4 regions of the Mesorhizobium sp. M0898 genome follow, and region 2 is predicted to be linked to each of the others. Evidence: predicted binding sites of a transcription regulator. Region 2 holds the regulator's gene; each other region holds the start of a gene.

Region 1 (7,246 bases), on a different contig from region 2:
ACGGGTCGTCGAAGAAATAGGACAGCGGCTCGGTTGTGGCGACGCCGATTGCATTGACCTTGCCGGCGCGCAGCAGCCGGCCCTTGGGATCCGGGCCGGCGTAGCCCAGCGCCTCGGCCGCCGCCTTGACCCGCTCGCGGACTTCCTCGCGCACGATTTCGGGACGGCTGAAGGCATTGGAGGCAGTGCCGTGCGATACGCCCGCGGCTTTGGCGATGTCTGCCAGCCGGATGGGCCTCCTGCTGCCCTCGGTGGGTGATGTCATTTGTTCGTCTCCAGGACTCCTGTCCGACAGTAGTGCCGATTACCTAACATCTTCCTTGGATCGATTCAAATTTTTGCTTGACATTTATGCTGTGACGCATATTCTTGAATCGATCCAAGAGCGGTTTTGCCCGCACATTGGATCGATACAAGAGGAGAGTGCCATGCACCCCGTCAATTATCTGTTCGAGGACATTTACCGGAACGACTGGAGCATCCGCTCGAGCGCGGAGGCCCGCAAGGGGCGCGACAGGACCGGTCCGTGGATTCGCGACCTGCGTTTCCTCGTAGGACGCAAGCGGAGCTGATCGGCGGCCTATTTTTTGTGCCCGCTGATTGGATCGATTCAAAAAGGAGATTAAGCCATGCACCCGATCAAGCATCTGTTCGAAGACATCTATCGCAATTATTGGGGCATATCGCCGGCCACCGAACGGCCGGAGCGGCGGCGTGTGGTCAAAACGGCCAAACGCGACGGCCAAGTCCGGCCCGAACGTCGCCAAGACTGACAGAACCGGCGAACCTGGCTGCCGCGTCAAGGGCGCGGCCGCACCAGCGCCGAGGCGGCCATCATCAGCCAGCCGCCGATGAGCAACGTGCCGCCGATCGGCGCCGACATCGGGAACAGCCGCGAGCCAAGGAAGTCGCGGGCCAAAAGATCTCCCGAGAACAGCAGAAGCCCGACGAGAAGGATGAGGCTTCCGGTTCGCAGGATGCTATTGCCACCGAGCAGCCCGACGGCAAGGAAGACCGGCGCATGCAAGAGCAGGAAGGATGCGGCCGTACCGACCAAAGCGCCGCCGAGATGCGCCGCCGCCGCCGAAAGCGCCACGCCAGCCGCGCCGCATAGGCCGCCGGCAAAAACCAGAATGCGGCCGCCTGCCGCGTGTTCATCCGTGCTCATGTCCACGCCTCCGTGATTCCTGGCGACCGCCTGAGATAGTGCTGCGAACCGTGTCAGGATTTGCCGGCTTCCGCCAGCATGTCGCGCTCGCGGCGCGACTGGACCAGCCAGTTATAGGCCGCTCCGCCCGCCATCAGAATGGATGTGCCGAGAAACACCGAGCGCATACCGAAATGGCCGCCGGCAAAGCCGCCGAGCAACGGTCCGGCGACCTGCCCGACATATTGTGCCGAGATCGACAAGCCCAGCACATTGCCGCCGACCCCGTCGGGCACATTGTGGCGGATGACGCTGGTGATGCAGGGCAAAAGACCGCCAAGCGCTAGGCCCATCAGGAAACGCAGGCCGACGAGTTGCCAGCCCTGGGTAACGAAGGCCTGCGGGATCAGCAGCAGCGCCGAGACGGCGAGTGCGGCAACGATGACGTTCCAGTGGCCGATACGGTCGGCGAGATTGCCGAGCCGCGACGCCGACAGGATGGCGCCGAGCGCTGCCGCTGACATGACGATGCCGGAGACCAGCGTGACCTGGCACTGATCTTCGATGAGCTGCTGGACATAGACGGTGATGATCGGCTCGATCGACATGGTGGCGAAACTCAACAGCATGCCGGTCGCCAGCATGGCGACGACGGGGCGCTTGTCGGGAATCTGCGACCAGCTGTCCTTCACTTTTTCTTCTGACGCGGCCTTGGCGGCAACCGGGCGAGGCGCCTCCTTGATCAGCAAGGTGGTTGCCAGAAAAGCCAGGAAAATGACGCCGCCGGCGAGCAGGAATGTGGCGCGTATGCCAATCAGCGGCGGCAGCGCGCCGCCGAGCAGCGGACCGACCAGGGCACCGGCGGTGATACCGGCCGACAGAACGCCCAGCGCCCAGCCGGAGCGATCCTTCGGCGTCTGCATGGCAACCAGGATGGTCGAACCCGAAGAATAGCCGCCGGCAAAGCCGATCAGCAGGCGCAAGAGCACCAATTGCCAGACAGTCTGCACCATGCCGGTCAGCGACATGCACAGCGCCATGCCGAAACTGGCGCGCACCAGCATCAGTTTGCGGCCGTAACGGTCGCCTAGCCGCCCCCACAGGGGCGCGACCAGCGCGGCGGCAAGGAAGGTGGCGCCGTAGGCGACGCCCGACCACTGCGCGATCGCCGCATGGCCCTCTGCGCCCAGCTGCTCGACGTAAAGCGGCAGGAAGGGCAACAGCAGCGTCATCGCTACAAGCGTGCTGAACGAGCCGGCAAAACACACGGCGAGATTGCGGCGCCAGTGGACGTTGTGCGTGGCGCGGTTGGCGTCTTGCGGCATGTCTGTCCTGTCCGGCCAGCTTGCATGGAACTTGCTGTGGATACCAATTTGGGATACCAAGCTGGTATCTGTCATGAACGCAAGCCCCGTCGCTGTCAATGCGGGCCTCTCAAACATGATCGACAAAGGCCGGCGTGATCGGCCAACGCCGGCCAGTGACCCGATTGCCGGAACGAATGACCTGAACGGAACGCCAATGTCGCAGATGCAGAACGTCGAAAAGCAGCTTCGCGAGATGATCCTCGGGCTCGAGATTGGTCCCGGCGAGCGGCTGACGGAGCGCTGGGTCGAAAGCCGCTTCGGCGCCTCGCGCACGCCGGTCAGGGCTGCGTTGCTGCGGCTCGAGACCGAAGGCCTGATCTGCCGCGATGGCCGCGGCTGGACGGTCTCGCCAATCAATCTTGCCGAGCTGGAGCAGATCGCCGTCTATCGCGAGGCGGTCGAGGTCGCGGCAGTCAGGCTGACTTGCACCTTGCAGGACAGAAGTGCCGTCGAAATCATCGAGGCGATGCTCGATTCTTGCGACGACAAGACGCCGCGCGAGGAATGGCATCGCGTCGGCAGGGATTTTCATATCGAGCTGGCACGCCTGTCAGGCAACGAGTTCCTGTTCAGAGCGGTTCGCGATGCGATGACGCGCCTGTCGCGCGCCCGCTGGCTCGAGGTTCGCGACGAGGCAGCGCTCGGCCGCGCCTGGGCCGAACACCATGCCATTCTGTCGGCGGTGCGGGCCGGCGATGCCGATACCGCCGCCCGCCTGCTTTCGGCCCATATCATCGGCAGCCGCGACCGGCTGGTGACCTCGCTGCGCAACGACCGGCGCGGCCTGCGCGCCCGTGGATTTGCCGTCGTCGCTTGAGTGAGGATCGGCTGCCATTGATCACGAAAAGAGCAGATGAGCGAAGAATGCTACTTTCGGTCTCGCTTCGCAAATGCCGATGGCGTAAGAGCGGCGATGGAAAACAACCGATTTGACACACCCGTGACCGTCAAGGGCGCGGCGGGAAGCAATCAGCTCTTGCGTACGGCCCGCGAGGCTTCCGACTACCTCCTCAACAATTGGCCCGGCAAGCGCAGCCCCAAGCACCGCGAAGCGTTGCAAGCCTGTCATGATGCGCTGGCCGGCGACAAGCCGGCCATGAACGCAAGACGGGCCTTCATTGCCGCCGCTCGTGAAGTGAACGTCTTCGTCAGCGACAAGGCGCCTGCCTGAGGCATAGCGGGATTTGACCGAGGCCCGGCCCGCCTGGCAGCCCGGATATCATCACTCTGCCGTTTCGGTTTTGGTTTGGGACTCGCTCTCGCCCTCGGGCTTCGATCGCTCCTTGGCTGCGACCTTGGCAGCCTGCTTTTCCGCCTTCTTGGCAGCCTTCTGCCGGTCGCGTTCCTTGCGTTCCTGACCGTAGTTCGGTGCTCGTGCCATATCGTTTCCTTTCGTTGTGCTTGGCCTTTGCCTAGGAGCATTGGACCGCAAACACAACACCGCAAGGCACGATCGGGCTCCATATCTCGGCGCAGTCCGGAGAGCCCGGCTTTTCAGGCGCCGTCGCGGTCGAGAACGAGATCGGCCGGCCCGAACCGGTCCTTTGCCGTGAATTGCTGGTGCCAGTAGGGATAGAGCACGGGCGGCCTGCTGACCACATCGAGCCGTGTGCGCTCCTCATCGGCAAGCACAAGGCTTGCAGCGGCGATATTGTCTTTGAAATGGGCTTCGGTTCGTCCGCCGATCACCAGCGAACTGACAGCGGGCCGGCCGAGCAGCCAGGCAAGCGCCACCTGCGCCGCCGACACGCCGTGATTATTGCCGATATCGATCAGCGTGTCGACGATCCGCCACAGCCGGTCCTCGTCGCGGATCGGCGGTTCCGACCAGCCGCTGAGCTGGCGGGCGGTCGGCTGGTCACGGTGGTATTTGCCGGACAGCAACCCGCCGGCAAGCGGGCTCCAGACCAGCACGCCGAGCCCCTGGTCGACCGAGATCGGCAACAATTCATACTCGGCCTCGCGCGCTTCCAACGTGTAATGGATCTGCTGGGTGACGAAGCGCGGCTGGTGATGACGGTCGCTGATCCCCAGCCCCTTCATCACTTGCCAGCCGGAATAATTGGAGCAGCCGACATAACGGACCTTGCCCTGCGCGACCAGCGTGTCGAGCGCGGCGATGGTTTCCTCAAGCGGTGTCAGGCCATCCCACTCGTGCAGGAAATAGATGTCGATGACATCCGTCCTGAGCCGCTTCAGGCTCCTCTCGCATTCGCGGATCAGATGGTAGCGCGACAGGCCTTCATCATTGGGGCCTTTGCCGATCCGCATGCGCGCCTTGGAGGCGATCAGCACGTCGCCCTTGCGCTTGCCGCCGAGCGCCTCGCCGATGATCTCTTCCGACACGCCGTTCGAATAGACGTTGGCGGTGTCGATGACATTGACGCCGGCATCGATGCAAAGGTCGATCATCCGGCGCGCCTCGTCGAGGTCGGTCTTGCCGACCGCCGAAAACGCGCCGCCGCCGCCGAACGTCATGGTGCCCATGGTCAGCGTTGAAACCTTCAGCCCGGAACGGCCGAGAGTGCGGTATTCCATGTCGTATCCTCACAATTTATCGGGAAAGGGCGTTGCAGACGACAGCCCTCAATGAACCAGCTATTTGTAGGATAATTCGTTCCGCTTGTCGCCCGTTCCGCAGGGCAAGCTCGATCACATCTTGCGGATTGAAACGCACAGCCAGCTCAGTAGTGGCTGCAATAAAACCGTCATTGCCGGCCTATACTAACATCGGTCCAGCGCTTCGATTTCCGGCCGCCGGGCCGGGCGGCAGAGCGCCTGACAGCGGCCGGCAAGGCCTGTAAGCGGAGCAGCGTAAATGACCGAGATAAAACAGAATTCCCCGGCCAGGGACTGGCTGGAAGCGGAACTCGCCGACACGCTGGATGAAGACTATGAACTGGAAATCTCGGAGCCGGCGCTGTCGATGGAGATCGCCAAGATCTACAAGAATGCACATCCGCCATCGATCGACCGCCTGCAGTATTTTCGCGATCTCATCACGCTGCAATCCGAGTTGATCAAGCTGCAGTCCTGGGTCGCCTATCACAAGAAGAAGCTCGTCGTGGTTTTCGAGGGCCGCGACTCGGCGGGCAAGGGTGGTGTTATCAAGCGCATCACCCAGAGGCTTAATCCGCGCATCTGCCGCGTCGCAGCACTTCCGGCGCCGACCGAGCGCGAGAAGTCGCAATGGTATTTCCAGCGCTACGTTCCGCATCTGCCGGCCGGCGGCGAGATCGTGCTGTTCGACCGCTCCTGGTACAACCGCTCCGGCGTCGAGCGGGTAATGGGCTTTGCCCAGCCGGATCAGGTCGAGGAGTTCTTCCGCGACGTTCCGGATTTCGAACGCATGCTGGTCCGCTCAGGCATTACGCTTGTCAAATACTGGTTTTCGATCACCGACGAGGAGCAGCAGATGCGCTTTTTGATGCGCATCCATGACCCGATGAAGCAATGGAAACTGTCGCCGATGGACCTCCAGTCGCGCGTGCGCTGGGAGCAGTACACCAAGGCCAAGGAAGAAACGTTCGCCCGCACCAATATCCCGGAAGCCCCGTGGTTCATCGTCGAGGGCAACGACAAGAAACGGGCACGGCTGAACTGCATCGACCATCTCCTCAAGCAGATGCCCTATGAGGAGGTGCCGCACGAGGAGATCACACTGCCGGAGCGCGTCTTCAATCCCGAATACGAGCGCCAGGTACTGCCGCGCGAACTGTATGTGCCGGAGAAGTACTGACTAAAGCGGCGAGGAGGGCGCCGCTCCATGGCGGCACCCTGCAACAAGCTAGGTGCGCTCGATGATGACATGCGTGGCCTTCGGTGTCGCGACCTGCTCGCTGCAGCGATAGCCGAGCTTGGGCATGTCGATGCCGGCAAAAAGGCTCTCGCCGGCGCCTAGCAGGACCGGTGAGATCGCCAGATGCATTTCGTCGATGAGCTTTTCCTTGAGATATTGCCGGATCGTAGAAACGCCGCCGCCCAGCCGTACATCCTTACCGTCAGCCACTGCCTTCGCCTTCTCCAGCGCTGAGTGGATGCCGTCGGTCACGAAATAGAAGGTCGTGCCGCCCTCCATGACAATAGGATCACGCGCATGGTGCGTGAGCACGAAGACCGGCACGTGGTAGGGTGGGTTGTCACCCCACCAGCCTTTCCAGCTGTCATCCGGCCATTCGCCGCGGATCGGCCCAAACATGTTGCGGCCGAGGATCCATGCGCCGACATTTTCGAAGCTGCGTGCCGCGAACGCCTCGTCGGTGTCCGTGGTCCCGCCATCCTTGCCGAGGACCATCTTGCGGAAGGTGCGGGTGCCGAACATCCATTCGTGCAGGGCTTCTCCGCCAACACCCAGCGGGTTCTTCAGGTCTTGGTCGGGACCGGCGCCGAAGCCGTCGATCGACAGGGTGAAGGCGCTGACGCGAAGTTTGGACATGAGAGCCTCCTCGATAGCCAATTGTGAGATGCAAGCAGTTATTGGGGTAGCTTAACTGATTGCATTTTGCAAGCGGTATTTTGAATCGCCGGCGGGGCAATCGCTTCCAAATCATGTTGGAATAACCAATCTCAATGTCGGCGCCGCCCGTCATCCGCCTGCCGGCAGCTTCTCCCTGTATAGTGACGGGGAGAAGGGGCTGGCCGCAACGTCGATGTTTTTGCAACGCTGGAGATTGGTGAAATCTTTTACGAACGCGTCTTTCTCCCTGCCACTTTACAGGGAGAAATGCCCGGC
Region 2 (7,246 bases):
CGGCCGAAACGGGTACGCTTGGCGATGAAGGTCATGATCAGCCCTACGGCTACAGCCATCAGCACGGGTATGGCGATGCCATGGGCGATGAACAGCCCGCCTTCGGGAACCGTTATATTGTTGGCCGCCGCATATCTGTTCACGATGCCGACCGGCCAAGGATAGGAATTGGCAAGCCATATGGCGCCCATGATGGCAGCGCAGGTGAGGACACCGAGGAACGTCTCGGCCCAGATCGGGCGCAACGGAAAGCGGAACCGCTTGCGCTGCACCCGCCCGTTGAGCAGCATGAACACAACCGCTAGGCACGCGACAATTCCGACGATCCAGCTCCATCGCGCGCCGATCGAACCCGCCGGCCCGCCCCCCATCAGCTGGAAAGTGGCATCAAGCGGCGCAATCGTCTGACCGCTGGCGACCCACCATGCGGCACCCCGCCAGACCAGAAGGCCGCCCAGCGTCACGATGAAGGCCGGCACCTCGAGATAAGCGATGATGTATCCCTGGAACGCTCCGATCAGAAGGCCAAGCGCCAGGCCGATGGCCAGTGCCAGGATCCAGATCCAGGGATTGCCTAATTGCAGACCGATCATTCGCACCAGGAAATGCACCTGCGCAAAGCCCATGACCACGCCGATCAGACCTTCGGCGGAACCGACCGACAGGTCGATATTGCGCATGACGATAACCAGCACCATTCCGGCGGCCATTATGGCCACGGCGGAAGTCTGCACCGACAGGTTCCAGAGATTGCGTGGCGTCAGGAAGGTCCGGCTGTCGAAGTCGAACGGATTGACGCCGAGCCGTACGCTGGAAATGACATGCAGGCCGACCCAGATGACCAGCAGCGCGCCGACCATGCCGAGCATGCGCGTGTCGAGTTCGGTTGCCTTGAGAAATCGGGCAACGATGCCGAGCTCGGATTCCCGTGCCCGGTCTGCCGTGCTGTCGACCGGCGTGTTGGACGTCGTGTCGGTCATGATGTTTCTCCCGCCGGGTTGCCGTCTGCCGCGGATGCCGGAAGCAGCCTAGAAGTTATCCGCCGGAAGCGGAAAAACAACTCTTGTTGAAAAACGCCGCGGCGAGCGGCCGCGGCGTTCGGACTTCTCGGAAACGTCGGCTCAGTTGCAGACTGCAACAGTGCCAGCCGTCACGCCGGCGCAGACCTCTTCTTTCTTGATCCAGCCGGCGTCGATGACGACGTTGAGGTTGTCCTTGGTGATGGCGACCGGGGTCAGGAACAGCGACTTGACGGTATTGCCGCCGGGCGTGGTGAAATCCTTCACGCCGGCAATGTCGGTCATCTGCTTGCCGTCGGCCAGCTGCGAGGCGATCTCGGCGGCATTCTTGCCGAGCTCGCGCGCATCCTTCCACACCGACACGGTCTGTGTGCCGAGCGCGATGCGGTTCAGCGCGGCGTGGTCGCCGTCCTGGCCCGAAACCGGAACCGATCCGGCCAGCCCTTGCGCTGTCAGCGCGGCGACGACGCCGCCGGCAGTGCCGTCATTGGCCGCGACCACGGCATCGACCTTGTTGTCGTTGGCGGTCAGGAACTGTTCCATGTTCTTCTGAGCGTTGGCCGGCAGCCAGCCGTCGGTATAGGCCTCGCCGACATTCTTGATCTTGCCGCTGTCTATTGCCGCCTTCAGCACCTCCATCGAACCGGCAAACAGGAAATCGGCATTCGGATCGGAACCCGAACCCTTGATGAAGACATAGTTGCCTTCCGGCTTCACCTTGAAGACTTCCCGGGCCTGCATGCGGCCGACTTCCTTGTTGTCGAAGGTCAGGTAAAAGACGTCCTTGTTCTCGATCAGCCGGTCGTAGCCGACAACCGGAATACCTTCGTCCAGCGCCTTTTGCACGGCCGGCCCGATGGCCGAGGCGTCCTGCGCCAGGATGATCAGTGCGTTGGCGCCCTGCGAGATCAGGCTCTCGACGTCGGTGAGCTGCTTGCCGGGGTTGGACTGTGCGTCGGCGGAAATATACTTGTCGCCTGCGGCCTCGATGGCCGCCTTCATTGCGGCCTCGTCGGTCTTCCAGCGCTCTTCCTGGAAGTTCGACCAGGAAACGCCGATGACCTTGTCTTTAGCCTGCGCCACCGACGCCAGCGCCAGCGTCATGGCGACACCCGCCAGAATGGCGGTCGTGAATTTCTTCATCATATCCTCCCTGCGCCGCGTACGGCGTGACCAATTGGCTCAAAGACCAGCTTAGAAGCTCTAATTTTTTCGAGCCTCGAAAAAATACTGGCCCGATCTCCGGCTGCTGTCAACATCGATTCTGATGGATTTTGATGACTCTGCGAGTTTTTTCGAGCGTCGGAATAAACGATGACAGCGCCACCTGCATCTGACACTATTTGCCTCATCCGACACTATTTGTCGGACATTACCGACGGCTTCCGGTTCATGAGCGGCCGCGGCAACCGGGAGGAAAGCAAAACAATGTCGGTCGGAATCCGCCATGACGATTTGCGCCGGCGCAACCGGGCGATGGTGATCTCGGCGGTGCGCCGGGCCGGCCAGCCATCGCGTACTGAGATCGCAGCTACCACCGGCCTCAGTCATTCGACCATATCGGCGATTTCTTCCGACCTGATACGGGAAGGCATCCTCGCCGAGAGCAAGCCAAGTGAGCCCGTTTCGTTGAAACGCGGTCGTCCGCAAGTCGGCCTCGCCCTCAACCCGGAAGCGGCGGCGGTGCTGACTGTGGTGTTGTCGCTGAATTTCCTTTCGGCCGCCATTATCGACTACACGGGACAGGTGGTCGCCGAGGAACAGCGCCGGCTGGACACGCTGACTATGCCGCGCGACGAGCTGATCCGTGAATGCATGGCCATCGTCCGGCGCCGGCTGCAGGATCCAGATCTTGACGTCCGCAGTGTCGCCCGCATCGCCCTGGCGATTCAGGGCATTACCGACTCCCCTGCACGCGCCATGCTGTGGTCGCCGATCACGCCGCAGACCGACATCGCCTTTGCCGACATGCTGGAGGACGAATTCGGCATCCCGGCAACGGTGGAGAACGACTGCAACATGATGGCGGTGGCTTTGCGCTGGCGCAATCCGGATCGCTATCGCGATGACTTCATCGCCATCCTGCTTTCGCATGGCATCGGCATGGGGCTGGTGCTGAAGGGCGAACTGTTCACCGGGACGCATTCCTCGGGCGGCGAATTTGGCCACATGATCCATCGTCCGGGCGGCGCGCTCTGCCGTTGCGGGCGGCGCGGCTGCATCGAGGCGTATGCCGGCAACTACGCCATCTGGCGCAACGCCAGGCAGATGAGCGAAGACAGCGAACCGGTCGCCGACGTCAGCGACGCCGACATGCGCGCACTGGCGGCCCGGGCGCGCGAGAAAGATGGGCCGGAACGCGAGGCCTACCGCAAGGCCGGCGAAGCGCTGGGTTTCGGTCTCGGCTCGCTGTTCGCGCTGATCGATCCGGCACCGGTCGCGATGGTCGGCGCCAGTGCCGCCGCCTTCGATCTGATCGAGCCGGCCTTGCGGAAGGCAATCGCCCAGACCGCCGGCGGCCAGCATTCAGGCTCGATCTCCTTCGATACAGAGCCGAACGAATTGCCTCTGATCCGCGAAGGCTGCGCGATGCGGGCGTTAAGCTTCGTCGACCAGGAGATTTTCGCGCCGGGCGCGCAAATGAGGCCCAGCGTCAGAAAGAACGTAGCCTGACCAGGCGGGTCAATCTTCCCTGATCGCATAGCCGGCGCCGCGGATGGTGCGGATGACATCCGGCATCCGGCCGTTGTTGACGGCTTTGCGCAGCCGCCCGACATGCACGTCGACGGTGCGTTCGTCGATGTAGATTGTCTCCCCCCAGACATTATCGAGTAACTGGCTGCGCGAGAAGACACGGCCCGGATGCCGCATCATGAACTCGAGCAGCCGGAATTCGGTCGGTCCGAGCCTGATTTCGCTCTTCTTGCGATAGACCCTGTGCGATTCGCGATCGAGCACGATGTCGCCGACCTTCAGCACGCTGGACAGCACTTCCGGCTTGGCGCGCCGCAGCAGCGCCTTGACCCTGGCCATGAATTCCGGTGTCGAAAACGGCTTGACCAGATAGTCGTCGGCGCCGGTCGAAAGACCGCGCACCCGGTCGCTCTCCTCGCCGCGCGCGGTCAGCATGATGATCGGCAGCCGCTCGGTTTCGGGGCGCACCCGCAACCGACGACAGAGCTCGATGCCGGAAACCGCTGGTATCATCCAGTCGAGCACCAAAAGGTCGGGCACATTCTCCTGCAAACGGATCTCGGCTTCGTCGCCGCGTGTCACCACCTCGACCTGGTAGCCTTCGGATTCGAGATTGTAGCGGAGCAGCACACCCAACGGCTCCTCGTCCTCCACCACCATTATGCGTGGTGCGATCATCGGCTGGGCACCCCCATCATGTCACCGGTGCGGACATTGTCGTTTCGTCCTGCTTCGGACGATTGACCGGCAATTGCTCGCCGGTCAGCACATAATACGCATTTTCGGCGATGTTGGTGACATGGTCGCCGATCCGCTCCAGATTCTTGGCGCAGAACAGCAGGTGCGTGCAAGCGGTGATGTTGCGCGGATCTTCCATCATGTAGGTCAACAGCTCGCGGAACACGGACGTGTATTTAACGTCGATGCGCTCGTCGGCGGCACGAAGCTTGGCCAACGCGGCCGCATCGCCTGCAGCATATTCCTCGATGACACCCTGCACCTGGATGAGAACCAACTGCGCCATCGCGTCGATGGAATGCGACAGGTCCCGCGGCGTGGCGCTGAGGCCGACCGCACTCACGCGCTTGGCGATATTCTTGGCAAGGTCGCCGATGCGTTCGAGGTCGCCCGCCATGCGGATCGCTCCGACCACATGGCGAAGATCGTGGGCCATCGGCTGGCGTTTGGCGATCAGGGTGATGGCGCGGTCGTCCAGTTCGCGTTGACGCGCATCCATGATGGCGTCGTCGGAAACGACGCGTTGCGCCAGCACGTTGTCGGAATTCAACAGCGCCTTGGTCGCCCCGCCGACCATCGAACCGGCGAGGTCGGCCATGTTGCGGATCAGCTTGCTGATCTGCTCGAGATCCTCGTCGAAAGAAGCGACTGTGTGTTCGCCCATGGTCCTGTCCTCATATGCATGATCGGAACGGCTCAGCCGAAGCGGCCAGTGATGTAGTCCTGCGTGCGCTTCTCGCGGGGCGACGTGAAGATCTTCTCGGTCCGGTCGAACTCGACCAGTTCACCCAGATACATGAAGGCCGTCTGGCGCGACACGCGCGCCGCCTGCTGCATGTTGTGGGTGACGATGACGATCGTGTAGTCGGCTTGCAATTCGTCGATCAGTTCCTCGATCTTGGCAGTCGACAGCGGGTCGAGGGCCGAAGCCGGTTCGTCGAGCAGAATGACTTCCGGCTTCACGGCCACGGTGCGGGCGATACAGAGCCGCTGCTGCTGGCCGCCGGATAGGCTCAAGCCGCTGGCGTTGAGCTTGTCCTTGACCTCGCTCCACAGCGCGGCGCGCTTCAACGCCTGTTCGACGCGGCCGTCCATCTCGGACTTGCCGAGGTTCTCGTAGAGCCTGACGCCGAAGGCGATGTTCTCGTAGATCGACATCGGGAACGGCGTCGGCTTCTGGAACACCATGCCGATCTTGGTCCTGAGGAGGTTGAGATCCTGCGACCGGTCGAGAATGTTCTTGCCGTCGAGCAGCACCTGGCCCTCGGCCGTCTGTTTTGGGTAGAGCTCATAGATGCGGTTGAATACACGCAGCAGCGTCGATTTCCCGCAGCCCGAAGGGCCGATGAAGGCCGTGACACTGCGCTCAGGCAGCGACAGGCTGATGTCCTTCAGCGCCTTGCTCTGGCCGTAGTAGAAGTTGAGATTCTTGACCTCGATCTTCGTCTTCTCGGCGACCGTTTCGGCCATCGTCATGTCTGGGGACAACATCTGTGTCATCTGTCCTCTCTGCGTCCGGTAAGGCTGCGGGCGAGGATGCTCAAGCCCAGAACCGTCAGGGTGATTATGAGTGCGCCGGTCCACGCCAGTTGCTGCCATTCCTCGTAAGGGCTGAGAGCGAACTGGAAGATGGTCACCGGCAGGCTGGCCATCGGCGCGTTGATATTGCTGCTCCAGAACTGGTTATTGAGCGCGGTGAAGAGCAGCGGCGCCGTCTCGCCGGAAATGCGTGCTATCGCCAGCAATATGCCGGTGACGATGCCGGACAATGCGGCGCGGTAGGCGACGGAACGGATCACCACCCAGCGCGGCGCGCCGATCGCGGCACCGGCTTCACGCAACGCGTTCGGCACCAGGTTGAGCATGTCTTCAGTGGTGCGCACGACCACCGGAATGACCAGGATGGCAAGCGCAACGGCGCCGGCAATGGCCGAGAAATGTCCCATTGGCCGCACCATCAGCTCATAGACAAACAAGCCGATGATGATCGACGGCGCCGACAACAGGATGTCGTTGATGAAGCGGACGACGGTGGTGATGCGCGAAAAGCGTCCATACTCGGCCATGTAGGTTCCCGCCAGCACGCCGATCGGCGTGCCGACGACAACGGCGATGATCGTCATCAGCAGGCTGCCCGTGATGGCATTGAGCAAGCCGCCGGCCTCGCCCGGTGGTGGCGTCATCTCGGTGAAGACCGCGAGCGAAAGCCCAGCTGTGCCCTTATAGACCAGTGCGCCGAGAATGAGCGCCAGCCAGGCAAGCCCGATGCCCGCGGCGACGACGCAAAGCGCCATCATCACCGAATTCCTGGCTTTGCGGCGGCTGTGGAGCGATGAGGATGTCGACATCGGTCAGGCTCCCGTACGGGCGTCGATCCGCATCAGCATATAGCGGGCGGCGGCAAGGATCAGGAAGGTGATGACGAAGAGGATCAGGCCGAGCGAAACCAGCGAGGAGGTGTAGAGGTCGCCGTCGGCCTCGGTGAATTCATTGGCGATGGTCGCCGAGATTGTCGTGCCCGGCGCGAACAGGGAGGCACTGATGCGATGTGCGTTGCCGATGACGAAGGTCACCGCCATGGTCTCGCCGAGCGCCCGGCCGAGGCCAAGCATGACGCCGCCCATGATGCCGATGCGGGTATAGGGAATGACCACGCGCCGGGTCACTTCCCAGGTCGTGCAACCGATGCCATAGGCCGATTCCTTCAGCACCGCCGGCACCGTATCGAAGACGTCCTTGGTGATCGAGGTGATGAAGGGCAGCACCATGATGGCGAGGATCAGCGCCGAGGTCAG
Region 3 (7,246 bases), on a different contig from region 2:
CGGCTCCCAGAAATCGACGACATCCTGCGCGGCGCGCTTGTCGACGTCGACCAGGCCGGTGTGGTGCTTGCCGCGATAGCCGACAAGCCCATCCTTGTCGCCGTCGAGGTCGATCGACAGCGCGATGCCGCCGCCTGAGATGTTGGGTGGTTCGGTGGCGACCAGCATCTCGGTGCGGTGCAGGTCGTGCAGCTCGCTTTCCGACAAGAGCGCATTGCCGGTGCGGAACCTGATCTGCGACAGCCGCGAGCCGGTGCGCACGACGATCGGGAAAGTGCGCGGGCTGACCTCCAGATAGAGCGGGCCTTCATAGCCGGCGGCGATCTTGTCGAACTCGTGGCCACGGTCGGTCATTACCCGGGTGAAGATATCGAGCCGTCCGGTCGAGCTTTTCGGGTTGGCGGAGGCGGAAATATGGGCGGGCAGCGCCAGGCTTTCGAGCAGCGGCACGATGTAGACGCAGCCGGTTTCCAGCACGGCACCTTCGGCGAGGTTGATCTCGTGCAGCTTCAGCCGGTCGAGCTTGTCGACAACCCTGTGGTCCGGGCCGGGCAAGAAGGAAGCACGCACCCGCCAGGCCTTGTCGCCGAGCCTGAGGTCAAGGCTGGCCGGCTGGATCTGATCGGCATCGAGCGTGCGCGGCGATTTCAGCGCGCCCGTCTGGAACAGCGCGGAAATATCCTGATCGGGAAGAATGCCTGTCTGCCGCAAGGGTCTGGCTCCGTTCGAACGCCGGGCGAGGTCTTGTTCTGTCGCAGGTCCGACCGTGGACGCGTTTGGCACCTGCTTGGTACAACCCTCTTAATCATGCCGGCAATTGACGCAAGCGTGGCGCGGGTCTAAAGCTCGTTATCCCGTGGTGATTTGGCCGGTCGGCTTGCAGCCACGTTAAACAAGTCGCTAAAGGACCGTCGGGCCGCAAGGCCATATGGACCGGTTGCGACTTTCGCGACCGGTTTTTTGTTGTTTGGACCAATTTTGGTGTTTGGATGGAATGATGACCAAGAAGCGCGACTGGAAGCCTCAGACCGCACTCGTGCATGCCGGAACGCTGCGTTCCGGCTTCGGCGAGACCTCCGAGGCGATGTATCTCACCCAAGGCTATGTCTACGAGACGGCGCAAGCGGCGGAGGCCCGCTTCAAGGGCGAGGAGCCGGGCTTCATCTATTCGCGCTATGCCAATCCGACGGTCGACATGTTTGAAAAACGCATGTGCGCGCTGGAAGGAGCCGAAGACGCGCGCGCCACGGCATCCGGCATGGCGGCGGTGACGGCAGCACTGCTGTGCAGCGCCAAGGCGGGCGACCATATCGTAGCGGCGCGCGCGCTGTTCGGCTCCTGCCGCTGGGTGGTCGAGACGCTGGCGCCGAAATACGGCATTGAGGCAACGCTGGTCGACGGCACCGACATCGCCAATTGGGAAAAGGCGGTCAAGCCGAACACCAAACTGTTCTTCCTGGAAAGCCCGACCAATCCTACGCTGGAAGTGATCGACATTGCCGCCGTCGCGGCACTTGCCAATTCGATCGGCGCCAGGCTGATCGTCGATAATGTCTTCGCCACGCCCTTGCAGCAGAAACCCCTGCAGCTCGGCGCCCACATCGTCGTCTATTCGGCCACGAAGCATATTGACGGCCAGGGGCGCTGTCTTGGCGGCATCGTTCTGTCGGACAAGAAATGGATCGACGAGAACCTGCATGACTATTTCCGCCACACCGGCCCAAGCCTCTCGCCCTTCAATGCCTGGACGCTGCTGAAAGGCCTTGAGACGCTGCCGCTACGCGTACGCCAGCAGACGGAAAGTGCCGGCCGCATCGCGGATTTCCTGGCCGAGCGCCCGCAAATCGCCCGTGTCATCTATCCTGGCCGTGCCGACCACCCGCAAGCGGCCGTGGTCAAGAAGCAGATGTCGGGTGGCTCGACGCTGATCTGCCTCGATGTGAAGGGCGGCAAGCAGGCGGCCTTTGCCTTCCAGAACGCACTCGACGTCGTGCTCATTTCCAACAATCTCGGCGACGCCAAGAGCCTGATCACCCATCCGGCGACGACGACGCACAAGAACTTGACCGATGAGGCCCGCGCCGAGCTCGGCATCGGACCGGGAACACTCAGGCTGTCAGTTGGCCTTGAGGACGCCGACGACCTGCTCGAAGACATCGAGCAGGCACTGAGAGTTGCCGGATAAGGGATGGCCGAACAGAGGCGAGCGGGAACGCGCCCGATCAGGCGCCGGACGGGGTCTCTTCCAGCTCCGCGACGGTCTTTGTCTGGATAGTCATCACGTTGCCGCGCCAGTCGACGGCGCCGCTCAGCCATCCGCGCGCCCAAATGGCGGGAAGCATCAGGTCTCGCGCCATCATCGCCGGGATCGTGCGCGGCGACAGCTGCCATCCCTTGGCCGAGGCCAAGGCGCATTCCGGCAGGTAGGCCGCGACCAGCACGGCGATGGCGGTTGCCGGCAGGCTGACGCCGGCGTCAGCCGCCGCGATCAGCGCAAGCACCAGCGGCGGCGCCGCGCCGATCAGGATCTCGGGGGCGAAGAACAGCGCGAAGGTGACGCGGCGCAGCCGCGCCCAGCGCGCCTGCCGCGACCAGATCTCGCCAAGCGTGCGCCGGCCGAGCGGCTGTTCGAAGGGCGAGGCGACAAGATTGACCCGCAGTCCGAGCCCGTTGACCAGCTTGGTCGCGGCGGCGTCCTCGGCGATCTCGGCGGCAAGCGCGCGGATGCCGCCATTGGCGTCGAGCATCGGCTTGTTCCACAACATGCTCTTGCCCTGCGCGAAGCCGAGGCCGAGCGCCTCTCCAGCGTACTGCCAGCGTGCCTGCAGCGTGTTGAGAAAGGCGCATTCGACCTCCCCCCAGAAACTGTCCGGCCGTGAGCCGATCGGCGTCGAGCAGACGAGGCCAGTGCCATGCCGCCATGCCGCCATCAGCTGCTGGACGTAGTCGCTCGGCATAAGCACATTGGAATCGGCAAGGATGACCCAGCGATAACGCCCCGCCTCCCAACCCTTCACGCAATTGTTGAGTTTTGGATTGCCGCTGATGCGGTCGTCACCGACTAGAAGGCGGGCGCGAATAGCTGGAAAGCGCGCCATTGCTGCGGTGATCGGCTTGACCACCGGGTCGTCGGCATGGGCGACACAGAAGATGAGTTCGTAGCGCGGCCAGTCGAGTGAGAAGGCGCGCTCCAGCGTCTCTTCGGCAAACGGCTCGACGCCGCGTGCCGGGATGACGATCGATACCGGCGGCGCGTTGGCGGGCGGTGCGATCCTGGCTGGTCGCTTCAGCTTCAGCGAAGCTAACAGGATGCTGGCGAGATTTGAAAGAAGGAGGGCTATGGAAAGGAGGGCGGCTGCGAATGTCGGTTCCATCGAGATCTGGTCACTCCAGAAGTGCCGGCCGCATGACGGCCGTTTTCAACAATTCGACAGAACGCTGAGTCGCCCGGCACAAGCCTGCACACCATCATTGTCATGTGTCACTTAAATGACATTGTTTTTCGGCACCTGCGCTCGAGTCGGGCAAGGAGATGACGCGCATCGTTGATCAAACTGCGCTGAGCGTCGAAAGTTCCATCTACATTGCTTTGGAGCAGTTTATGTACAGCGCCGTCACCCGCAACATCGAAGTGCAGGTCAGGCCGTTCTATCTGGAGGATCACTCCGACCCTCCGCAAAACCGCTATGTCTGGGGATATCAGGTGACCATCGACAATCAGTCGGATGAGTTCGTGCAGCTTCTGTCGCGCTACTGGCACATTACCGACGGCACCGGCAAGGTCGAGGAAGTGCGCGGCCCCGGGGTCGTCGGCGAGCAACCCGGACTCAACCCCGGCGACAGCTATCAGTATACGTCTGGATGCCCGCTCTCGACGCCGTCCGGCATCATGGTCGGGCACTACACCATGCGCAACAGGCGGGGCGAGACGTTCGACGTCGCCATCCCCGCCTTCTCGCTCGACTTGCCGGGAATGCGGCGCACCGTCAATTGACGGCCGTCATCCGGCCGCTGCAAACTCCGCCGGGTCGAAGTCATATTGCTTCGAGCAGAATTCGCAGGCGACGTGAATGCTGCCATCCTCGGTGCTGTCCCTGATCTCCTCGGCGGAAAAGCCTTCAAGGATGCCGTGGATCTTGTCCCTCGAGCATGAGCACTGGTCGGCGACCGGCACCCCGCCGAACACACGGACGCCATGCTCGTGGAAAAGCCGGTAAAGCAGCCGTTCGGCGCCGATCGTCGGATCGATCAGCTCGGTCGGTTCAATAGTACCAAGCAGCGCCAGCAGCTCCTGCCAGGAATTGTCGGTCGGGTCGTGGATCTCCTCACGCGGATCGCCGTCGCCACCGGGAAGGTCGGGTACGCGCATGCGCTCCGCCGATTGCGGCAGGAATTGTGCCAGCAGGCCACCGGCCCGCCATTGCTCGCGAGCACCGCCGACGCCCGGCGTCAGAAGCTTGGCAACCGAAAGCCGGAGGTCGGTCGGAATCTGCTCCGACTGGCGGAAATAAGTGCGTGCGGCATCTTCCAGTGTGACGCCGTCGAGCTGGACGATGCCCTGGTAGCGTTGTGTGTGGGCGCCCTGGTCGATGGTCAGCGCCAGGACGCCGCTGCCGAGCAGCGTCTGCGGTGACGTCTCGCCGGCAGAAGTCAAAGCCTGCAGCCGGTCGGCATCGAAGCGGGCATAAGCGCGCAGCGCGTGCGGCGTGGAGAAATCCGCGACCAGCATGTCGACCGGCCCGTCGGTGCGGGTCTGCAGAATGAACTTGCCCTCGAACTTCAGCGAAGTTCCGAGCAATACCGTCAACACACAGGCTTCAGCCAGGAGCCGGGCGACCGGCTCGGGATAGTCGTGACGGCTGAGAATAGCATCGAGCATCGGCCCGAGCTGGACGGTGCGACCGCGCACGTCGAGCGGGCCGACCTCGAACGGCACGACATGGTCGTCGCCGGCGTAGCCGAATTCGCCGAGCTTGGGTTTATGTTCAGCCAATTGATGAGTTTCCAACATGACAAAGCTCCGGGGCGCGGCGATGCCGCCCTCCGGGGCGCATGCGACGAGACGCGCTCGATTTGCGTGATGCGCCTGAGATAGGCACCACCAACTCCCGGATCAAGGCGGCCCAGATCAAGGCGGCGCAGATCAGGCCGGCCCGGATCACCGCGGCTCGTATCAAGCGCCCAGGCACCAGGCCAGGACCGCCTTCTGGGCATGGAGCCGGTTCTCGGCCTCATCGAACACCACCGAATGCGGTCCGTCGATGACCTCGTCGGTAACCTCCTCACCGCGATGCGCCGGCAGACAGTGCATGAACAGCGCATCCGGCTTGGCTTTCGCCATCAGTGCCGCATTGACCTGATAGGGCAGGAAGACATTGTGGCCGCGGGCACGGTGCTCCTGGCCCATCGACACCCAGCAGTCGGTGACGATGCAGTCGGCCTCGTGAACGGCCTCCTCGGGCGAACGGGTGAATTTCAGCTTGCCGCCATTGGCTTTCGACCAGTCGACATGCTTCTGGGCCGGTTCGCTGCCCTCGGGCACGGCGACATTCAGCTTGAAATGGAACCGCGCGGATGCCTCCAGCAGCGAATGCAGCACGTTGTTGCCGTCGCCGGTCCAGGCGATCGTTTTACCGGCCACCGGACCGCGGTGCTCTTCGAAGGTCATGATGTCGGCCATCAGCTGGCAGGGGTGGGTCTCGTCGGTCAGCCCGTTGATGACGGGGACCGTAGCGTTTTCCATCAGTTCCAGCAGCCGGTCATGCGAGGTGGTGCGGATCATGATGGCATCGACATAGCGCGACAGCACCTTGGCTGTGTCAGCAATGGTCTCCGAGCGGCCAAGCTGCATCTCGGTGCCGGTCAGCATGATCGTCTCGCCACCCAACTGCCGCATACCGACGTCGAACGACACGCGCGTGCGCGTCGACGGCTTGTCGAAGATCATCGCCAGCACCTTGCCTTCGAGCGGCTTGCTGCGTTCGCCGGCCTTGAGCCTTGCCTTTCGCACCGCTGCGTCGTCGAGCATGAAGCGCAGATCGCCTTCGGAAACGGCGGAAAGATCGGTGAAATGGCGAAGGGACATCAGGAATTCCAGGATTACTTCGCAGCGGCAGCGACGATGGCATCTGCCAGGCTCTTGGCGCCGGCACGAATGCGCTCGAGCGCTTCGCGGATCTCGGCTTCGGTGACGGTGAGAGGCGGCAGCAGGCGGATAACGTTGTCGCCGGCCGGAACCGTCAAGAGATGCTGGTCACGCAGTGCCACCGTGACCTTGGTGTTGGGCATCGCGCATTTAAGCCCGAGCATCAGGCCGGTGCCCCTGATGCTTTCGATAACATCCGGAAATTCGTCGGCGACACCGGCGAGCCCCTGCTTCAACAGCAGTGCCTTGCGCCGGACGTCTTCGAGAAAGCCGTCTTCCAGCACCACGTCGAGCACGGCGTTGCCGACCGCCATTGCCAGCGGATTGCCGCCGAAGGTGGTGCCGTGCACGCCAGCGGTCATGCCGACCGCTGCCTCGTCGGTGGCGAGGCAGGCACCCATCGGGAAGCCGCCGCCGATGCCTTTGGCCACCGCCATGAGGTCGGGTGTGACACCCGCCCACTCATGCGCGAACAGCTTTCCGGTGCGGCCGACGCCGCATTGGACCTCGTCGAAAATCAGGAGCAGTCCGTGCTGATCGCAGAGCTGCCTGAGCCGCTTCAGCGATTGCGTCGGCACTTGCCTGATGCCGCCCTCGCCTTGCACCGGCTCGACCAGGATCGCCGCGGTTTCAGGCGTGATCGCCTTCTCGGCGGCATCCACATCGTCGAAACCGACCTGGTCGAAGCCGTCGACCTTGGGGCCGAAACCTTCCAGATACTTGTACTGACCGCCGGCGGCGATGGTCGCCAGGGTGCGGCCGTGGAAGGCGCCTTCGAAGGTGGTTGTGCGGTAGCGCTCGGGATGGCCCTTGACGAAGTGGTAGCGCCGCGCCGTCTTGATGGCGCATTCGAGCGCCTCTGCGCCGGAATTGGTGAAGAACACCTTGTCGGCGAAGCTTGCGTCGGCCAGCCGCTCGCCGAGCCGGCTCTGTCCCGGAATCTCGTACAGATTAGAGACGTGCCAGAGCTTGGCGGCCTGCTCGGTGAGGGCCGCGACCAGATGCGGATGGCTGTAGCCCAACGAATTCACGGCGATGCCGCCGGCGAAATCGAGATATCGCTCGCCCTTGTCGGTGACCAGCCAGGTGCCTTCACCGTGG
Region 4 (7,246 bases), on a different contig from region 2:
TCCCCAGGCATGTCGCCGTCGGGCTCGATCAAGCCTTCGCGGGCGAGGATGGCCGAGACGCGCGGCATGGCTTCCGCCTCGCCTGCGCGCTGCTCCGGTTCGGCGACATCGCCGCCGGCGGCGAGCTCGGGATCGAGCAGGCGGTGGGTGTAGTCGAAAGTCGGGCCGAGCAGCTGGCCGCCGGGCAGGTCCTTGTAGGTCGCCGACACCCGTCGCTCGACCAGCATCGTGCCGGTGTCGATCGCCCTTGTGTAGCCGAAACGCGGCAGCGTCGTGCGATAGGCGCGAACCAGGAAGATCGCCTCGATCATGTCGCCGCGCGCCTGGACGATGGCGAGTGCCGCCAATTCCCGGTCGTAGAGCGAACCTTCGCTCATCACCCGGTCGACGCCGAGCGCCAGCTGCTCGACGATCTGGTCGAGGCGAAGTGCGGGCACCGAGCGGTCGCCGCGCCGGCGGTCGGCGAGCAGTTTGTGGGCGTTGCGAATGGCCGCTTCGCCACCCTTTACCGCGACATACATCCTATGCCTCCATCGTCTTGATGCGCGTCGTGCGCGGCAGGCAGGCAATTGCTTCGGACGTGGCGAGGATGATGTCGACGCCACGCGGAAAACGCTGGTTGTTCTGCTTCCATTGCTCGACGAAATGGCGCGGCATTTGCGCCGGCGCGATCGTCGCCGTCTTCTCGATGCCCGGGCCTTCGAGCAGCAGCGGAGCGCCGGAGACAAGATCGCTGACCTCGAGGATCAGCGTCGTGGAGCGATCGGGATAATCCTGGGTGCCTTGCGAAAACCCGTCGAGCGCCATCATCTCGGCCGGCGTGGCGATCAGCGCGAAATGCGCGTCGGCCGGGGTGTTGGCCAGCGGCGCGCCGGTATGAAAGCCAAGCCAGGATTTCACCGTCGCTGAAGCCTGCAAGGCGTGGTCGAGCCAGAGCGGCGTGTCGTTATCGCACAGCGCCAGCGCAACGGCCCCGGCGGTGGCCGACAGCGGCACCGGGGGGTGGGCGAGGGCCGGCAGCGGCTGCACACTGCCTGGCCGCGCCATCGCGTCCATCACGGCACGGAATACGATCTGGGCATTGAATACCGGATCGGCGAAGCCGCCTTCAATGGATTGAGTGGCGATATCCATCAGTCTTCTCCGCGCACCATGGTGAAGAAATCGACCTTGGTCGCCGCCGTCTCGGCGCGGCGCTGTTCACGCGCCTTGGCCAGTGCCGCCTGCAATGGCGCAACGATCCTGATCTCGACCTCATTGCGGTGGGCCGGGTCCTGCCACAGCGCATCGGCGATCGCCGCCAGCCTTGCCTTCTGCTTGTCGCGACCAAGTGCGTAGCAGTGGCCGACATGGCCGGACGCAAGCCGCACCGTGGCACGGGTGACCGTCGCCTCGCCGACATTGAAAGGGGCACCACCGCCGCCGATGCGGCCGCGTACCGTAACCAGGCCGGTTTCGGGGCCACGCAGAAGTTCCGCTTCGCAAGGCAGGCCGGTTTCGTCCCACAGGCGGACGATGTCTTCGCCGGCCGATTGCGCCAGCGTCGCCATCACGGCCTTGCGCTCGGCCTGCTCTCGCGCTTCCCGTCCTCGCATGGCCGTACTCCTCGTTTGCGTGAATTTGTCTATTGATATAGACAACTATACAAATTATACTCGTTATCTAGCGCGTGTCCATGACGGGCACGTGACACCGGCCAAAAGATCGGCGCAAAGAATTGGGGCGGGAGATGATCGGACAAGCCAACCGCATCGAGCGGCGCAGCGGTGTCGCGCTGTGGCGGCAGATCGCCGACCAGATACTGCATTCGATCGCCGTCGGCGATTTTCCCGAGAATGCCGCGCTGCCGCCGGAGATCGCGTTGGCCGGACGCTATGGCGTCAACCGCCATACGGTGCGTAGCGCTATCGCAGCGCTGGTGCAGGAGGGCGTGCTCAGGGCGGAGCAGGGGCGCGGCACCTTCGTGCTGTCGCGCAAGCGGCTGTCTTATCCGATCGGCGCTCGCACCCGCTTTTCCGAGGGATTGCAAGGACAGGCGTCCGAGCGGCATATCACCTTGCTCGCGTCATCGGTCGAGCCGGCCAACCGTCGTGTCGCAGAGGGCTTAGGCCTTGCGACGGGCGCCGATGTGATACGCCTGGAAACGCGCGGCGAAGCCGATGGAATGCCGGTGTCCCGCGCTGCCGGCTGGTTCGATGCCAAGCGCTTTGCCGGCATCGATGCCGCCATGGCGGAAACCGGTTCGATCACCGCATCGCTGGCACGTTTCGGCATCGACGACTATCTCAGGCAATCGACCGTGCTGTCGGCGCGCCATGCCGATGCCGCCGACCTTGCTGACCTCGACCTGCAGCCCGGCGCCATCGTGCTAGTGACGGTCGCCGTCAACGTCACGCCCGACGGTCAGCCGATACAGTTTTCGGAGTCGCGCTTCCCGGCCGAGCGGATCGAGCTCAAATTGTCGGCGCTCTGAGATACGGCAGCCCTGGCATCATCCGACTTGAATGACGGCCTTGATCAGGCCGGACTTCTCATGCGCCCAGCGGGCGAGGTCGTGCGGCGTCTCGCCAAGCGTGGTGCGGTGGGTGACCAGCTTTGCCAGCGGCAGCGCGCCGTTGCGGATCGAGGCGGCGACATGGTCGAAATCGGCACTCAGGGCGTTGCGGCTGCCGATCAGCATCATCTCGCGCTTGTGGAATTCGGGATCGGAAAAGGCGATGTCGTCCTTGACGACGCTGACCAGGACCAGCGCCCCGCCGTGCGCGACATGGGCGAAGGCCGACTGCACCGACCGGGTGTTGCCGGTGGCATCGAAAACCACGTCGAAGCCGTCGCCGCCGGTTGCTTCCCGCACCAGGTCGGCAGCAGCGCCCCGCGAGCCGTCGAGGGTCGCGAAGCCGAGTTCGCTTTCGGCGAAACCCAGCCTCTCCGCACTCATGTCGAGCAGCATCACGTCTAGCCCGGCGATGCGGGCGAACAGCGCCGTGCCGAGCCCGATCGGGCCTGCACCGATGACCAGTGTGCGCGCACCTGGATCAGCGAGCGAGCGCCGCACGGCATGGGCGCCGATCGCCAGGAATTCGACGGCGGCGGCATCGGCCAGTGACAGGCCGTTTGCCGGATAAAGATTTTGCGCCGGCACCAGGATCTGCTCGCACATGGCGCCGTCGCGGTGGACGCCGAGCACCTCGATCCTGCCGCAGCAATTCGGCTTGCCTTGCCGGCAGGCGATGCATTTGCCGCAGGCGAGATAGGGATTGACGATCACCGCTTCGCCGACGGCGAGATCGACGTCCTCGCCAACCTCGATCACGGTGCCGGAAACCTCGTGGCCCATGATGCGGGGATAGGCGAGGAACGGGTGCTTGCCTTCGAAGATGTGATAGTCGGTGCCGCAGATGCCGACATGGCTGACGGCGACCAGCGCCCAGCCGGCGGGGGGCGCGCCAGGCGCCGGACGATCTTCGAGGACAAGTTCGCCGGGCGAGCGGCAGACGACGGCTTTCATGCTTCAATCCAGTCGGTTCATGGCACTGCCGGCCCTGCTGTGGCGAGGCCGGCGATTGTTGGGAGGCGGTCTATTTGCCGCGGCGGCGCAGCCCGTCGAAATAGACGATGACGATGATCAGCACGCCGGTGATGATGCGCTGCCAGAAGGCGTTGACGTTGAGCAGGTTGGCGCCGTTGTTGATGGTGGCAAGGATGAAGGCGCCGAGCAGCGGTCCGTGCACGGAGCCGACAGCGCCGAACAGCGAGGTGCCGCCGATCACCGAGGAGGCGATCGCCTGCAATTCCCAGCCCTCGGCCTGCGTCGGATTGCCGATGCCGATGCGCGACGCGAGCAGCACGCCGACGAAGGCCGCACACAGGCCCGACAGCGTGTAGGCCATGTAGATGGTGCGCTGGACGTTGACGCCTGACAGGCGCGACGCCTCGGCGTTGGAGCCGACCGAGAACAGATAGCGGCCCCAGCGGCTGTGGTGCAGGAAGATGTAGGCTGGGATGCCGACCAGGATCACCATCCAGAACAGATTGGGGACGCCGGCGAAGGAACTGCGCGAGAACGTCTGGAAGGCGTCGTTGTTAATCGAGATCGAGTTGCCGTTGGTCATCAACAGACCGATGCCGCGCAGCGAGGTCAGCGTTGCCAGGGTGATGATGAAGGGCGGCAGGCCCATCTTGACGATGCCGAACCCATGGAACATGCCGATGGCGACGCCGACCAGCAAGGTGATCAGGATGGCGAGGAAAACCGGTGTGCCGGCGTTGATCAGCATCGCGACGATGACGGTGGCGAAGCCGACCACGGCGCCGACGGAAAGGTCGATGCCGCCGGTGATGATGACGAAGGTCTGGCCGACCGCCAGGATGGCGATCATCGACCCTTGCCGCAACAGGTTGGAGATGTTGTTGGCCGAGGCGAAGCTCGGCGTCGCCACCGACAGGATAATCCATAAAAGAACCAGCAGCGCCAGCAGTGTCAGCCCGAACAGGGCGTTGTAGTTGCGTTTCGGCCTTTCGGCAGCGATCGCCTCGGTGCTCATATCTTCCCTCCCGGTTTTTCTTGTTTCTCGGCCAGCGCCTGGGTGAGGATCTCCTCGTGGTCAGCGGTACGAAAGCCGTGCGTGGCCACCAGCTTGCCGCGCCGGAACACGTGCAGCGTGTCGGCGAGTTCATAAACCTCGGGCAGGTAGGACGAGATCAGGATGATGCCGGCTCCCTTGGACAACAGCGCGCCGAACAGGCGGTAGATCTCGGCCTTGGTGCCGACGTCGACGCCGACAGTCGGCTCGTCGAAGATGAATAGCTTGGCGCCATGGGCGAGCCATTTGCCGATGACTATCTTCTGCTGGTTACCGCCGGACAGGCTGGAGGCCAGCGCGCCGCGCGTCGGCGTCTTGATGCGCAGGTCGGCGATCTGGCGATCGGCTTGCGCCTTTTCCTGCGCGCGGGAGATCAGCAGATTGCTGGAGATGCGCTTGTAGATCGGCAGATTGAGGTTGAGTCCGACCGGCAGGTTGAGGCAGAGGCCCTGGTCGCGGCGGCTTTCCGGGGCCAGCGCCATGCCGAGCCTGATCGCGTCGTGTTCGGAATTGACCTTGACCTCCTTGCCCTCCCAGAGGATATGGCCGGCCGATTTGCGGTGCCGGCCATAGAGCGTGGTGACGAACTCGCTGCGCCCGGCGCCGATCAGGCCGTAGAGGCCGACGATCTCGCCGGCGCGGACGGACATCGAGACATTTTCGAAACCCTTGCCGGACAGGTTCCTGGTTTCGACGATGGTCGCGCCGGGGGTGAAATGCTCCTTGTGGTAGACCTGCTCGATCGAGCGGTTGATCATCATCTTGACCAGCTCGGCGTCATTGGTCTCGGCAATGTTCCTGGTGCCGACCAGCGTGCCGTCGCGCAGCACCGAGACGCGGTCGGCGAGCTCGAACACTTCTTCCATGCGATGGCTGATGTAGATGATGGTGACGCCTTCGCCCTTCAGCCGGCGAATCAGCGTGAACAGCTGGTCGGCCTCCTTGCGGGTAAGATAGGCGGTCGGCTCGTCGAAGATCAGGAATTTGGTGCCGCGCACGGTGGCGCGGGCGGCGGCGATCAACTGCTGCTGGCCGATGGTCAGGTCACCCAGCATGACATGCGCCGGCAGGTCGAAGCCGAGATCGTCGATGATCTTCTGCGCCTGCCTGATCATCGCCCGCTGCTGCAGGATGCCGAAGCGGGAATCCTCCTCGCCGAGGAACATGTTGGCGGCGACGGTGAGATGGCGGCACAGGACGACTTCCTGATGCACGGCATTGATGCCGAGCGCCATCGCCTCATGCGGCGTTGCCAATGCGGCAGGTTTGCCCTCCCAGATGACGTCGCCGGAGGTGCGCGGCATGACGCCGGTAAGAAGCTTGATCAGGGTGGATTTGCCGGCGCCGTTCTCGCCGACGATGGCGTGGATCTCGCCGGCCTTGAAGGCGAGATCGACCGGCTTCAGCGCATGGGTGCCGGGATAGCGCTTTTCCAGCCCGCGGAGTTCGAGGATGGTCCTGCCCGGTTCCAGCGTTGGGGCCGGATGGAGTTCCTGCGCCGTCGACATCATGACAATCCTCCCAGATTGGCCCCCAAAGATTGGCCTCGCGATTGGCACGAGTGGGATGTTTCCGGGGCGAAAAGGCCCCGGAAACAGTTCACTTGCGGCTATGCTCAGTCGAGCTTCGGGTTGAGCAGCGCGTCGATCTTCGGATCCTTCATGTTGGCCTTGGTAACCAAATTAGCGCCCGTGTCGACATTGGCCTCGACCTTCTCGCCCTTCGAGGCGGCGAGCGCCGTCTTGATGCCGTCATAGCCCATCCGGTACGGATCCTGAACGACGAGAGCCGAAATGACGCCGTCGTTGAGGAACTTGATCAGCTTCTCGTCGCTGTCGAAACCGACCAGCCCGACCTTGCCGGCAAGACTGTTCTCGGCGATCGCCTGACCGACGCCCTGCGCCATGATCAGGTTGGAGGCGAAGATGCCCTTGAGGTTGGGGTTGGCGGTGATCAGGTCGGTGGCGATGTTGAGGCCGGTGGTGGCTTGGCCGTCGGCGTATTTGTCGGCGACCAGCTTGAGGCCCGGATATTTGGCAGCGAGCTGTTCCTTAAAACCCTGGGCGCGCTGTTCGAGCGAGCCGGCGCCCGGAAGCGCGGTGATCAGGGCGACGTCGCCCTCGACCTTGCCGCCATTGGCTTCGCCGATGGCTGCGGCAAGGCCGTCAGCGGCAACGCGGCCGCCCTGGATGTTGTCGGTGGTCAGGAATGAGGTGAAGGCCTTGGAGTCGGCGCCGGAGTCGATACCGATGATCTTGACCTTGGTGGCGGCCTCGTCGATCGGCTTGCCGAGCGCCTTGGCTTCGGTCGGCGCAATGACGACGGCCGCCGGGTTGCCGGCGACGGCATTTTCAAGGATCGAGATCTGGCCGTTGACGTCGGTCTCGGCCTGGGCGCCGAGCTCCGGCACGTTGACGCCGAGGTCCTTGCCGGCCTTGCGGGCTCCCGCCAGAACGATCTGCCAGTAGAAGGACGTGGTGTCCTTGACGATGATCGGAATGGTTGCGTCGGCCGCGGATGCCGGGGCCGAGTGCATCACGCCGGCAAGCATCGAGGCGGCTGCGAGTGCCACGAAGGCGCGGCGGTTGAGAATGCTGGTCACGAATTTCATTAGGAGTCCTCCCTAAGTCGCCCGGTGAATGTTACGGAAGCTCCATTCGGAT

What was found. The regulator PhoB, encoded in region 2, activates phosphate uptake and scavenging genes when phosphate is short. The targets are predictions, from matches to a motif close to TGTCATNNANCTGTCAT.
Region 1: a site for PhoB is predicted at 5,210-5,226, ahead of ppk2 (polyphosphate kinase 2). Genes of this name have one in related genera too.
Region 3: a site for PhoB is predicted at 3,479-3,495, ahead of NKH90_RS10540 (ceramide glucosyltransferase). Genes of this name have one in related genera too.
Region 4: a site for PhoB is predicted at 1,676-1,692, ahead of phnF (phosphonate metabolism transcriptional regulator PhnF). Genes of this name have one in related genera too.

What each region holds. Positions count from the first base shown of each region.
Region 1 covers NZ_JAMYOE010000013.1:24,640-31,885, forward strand. The annotation lists gene NKH90_RS16065 (LacI family DNA-binding transcriptional regulator) at 1-265, opposite strand, end outside; gene NKH90_RS16070 (hypothetical protein) at 429-572, shown strand; gene NKH90_RS16075 (hypothetical protein) at 630-773, shown strand; gene NKH90_RS16080 (DUF423 domain-containing protein) at 800-1,168, opposite strand; gene NKH90_RS16085 (multidrug efflux MFS transporter) at 1,222-2,472, opposite strand; gene NKH90_RS16090 (GntR family transcriptional regulator) at 2,669-3,331, shown strand; gene NKH90_RS16095 (DUF982 domain-containing protein) at 3,428-3,685, shown strand; gene NKH90_RS16100 (hypothetical protein) at 3,737-3,895, opposite strand; gene NKH90_RS16105 (aldo/keto reductase) at 4,009-5,052, opposite strand; gene ppk2 (polyphosphate kinase 2) at 5,333-6,253, shown strand; gene NKH90_RS16115 (dihydrofolate reductase family protein) at 6,302-6,949, opposite strand.
Region 2 covers NZ_JAMYOE010000027.1:27,449-34,694, reverse strand. The annotation lists gene NKH90_RS23720 (sugar ABC transporter permease) at 1-980, opposite strand, end outside; gene xylF (D-xylose ABC transporter substrate-binding protein) at 1,122-2,162, opposite strand; gene NKH90_RS23710 (ROK family protein) at 2,448-3,692, shown strand; gene phoB (phosphate regulon transcriptional regulator PhoB) at 3,702-4,391, opposite strand; gene phoU (phosphate signaling complex protein PhoU) at 4,408-5,115, opposite strand; gene pstB (phosphate ABC transporter ATP-binding protein PstB) at 5,148-5,951, opposite strand; gene pstA (phosphate ABC transporter permease PstA) at 5,948-6,799, opposite strand; gene pstC (phosphate ABC transporter permease subunit PstC) at 6,803-7,246, opposite strand, start outside.
Region 3 covers NZ_JAMYOE010000006.1:155,435-162,680, reverse strand. The annotation lists gene NKH90_RS10550 (2'-deoxycytidine 5'-triphosphate deaminase) at 1-711, opposite strand, end outside; SAM riboswitch at 847-924, shown strand; gene NKH90_RS10545 (O-succinylhomoserine sulfhydrylase) at 995-2,185, shown strand; gene NKH90_RS10540 (ceramide glucosyltransferase) at 2,223-3,374, opposite strand; gene apaG (Co2+/Mg2+ efflux facilitator ApaG/CorD) at 3,602-3,994, shown strand; gene NKH90_RS10530 (Hsp33 family molecular chaperone) at 4,001-5,011, opposite strand; gene argF (ornithine carbamoyltransferase) at 5,174-6,085, opposite strand; gene NKH90_RS10520 (aspartate aminotransferase family protein) at 6,100-7,246, opposite strand, start outside.
Region 4 covers NZ_JAMYOE010000003.1:426,049-433,294, reverse strand. The annotation lists gene NKH90_RS07340 (carbon-phosphorus lyase complex subunit) at 1-521, opposite strand, end outside; gene phnH (phosphonate C-P lyase system protein PhnH) at 523-1,134, opposite strand; gene phnG (phosphonate C-P lyase system protein PhnG) at 1,134-1,595, opposite strand; gene phnF (phosphonate metabolism transcriptional regulator PhnF) at 1,730-2,473, shown strand; gene NKH90_RS07320 (zinc-binding alcohol dehydrogenase family protein) at 2,492-3,508, opposite strand; gene NKH90_RS07315 (ABC transporter permease) at 3,579-4,544, opposite strand; gene NKH90_RS07310 (sugar ABC transporter ATP-binding protein) at 4,541-6,094, opposite strand; gene NKH90_RS07305 (ABC transporter substrate-binding protein) at 6,199-7,194, opposite strand.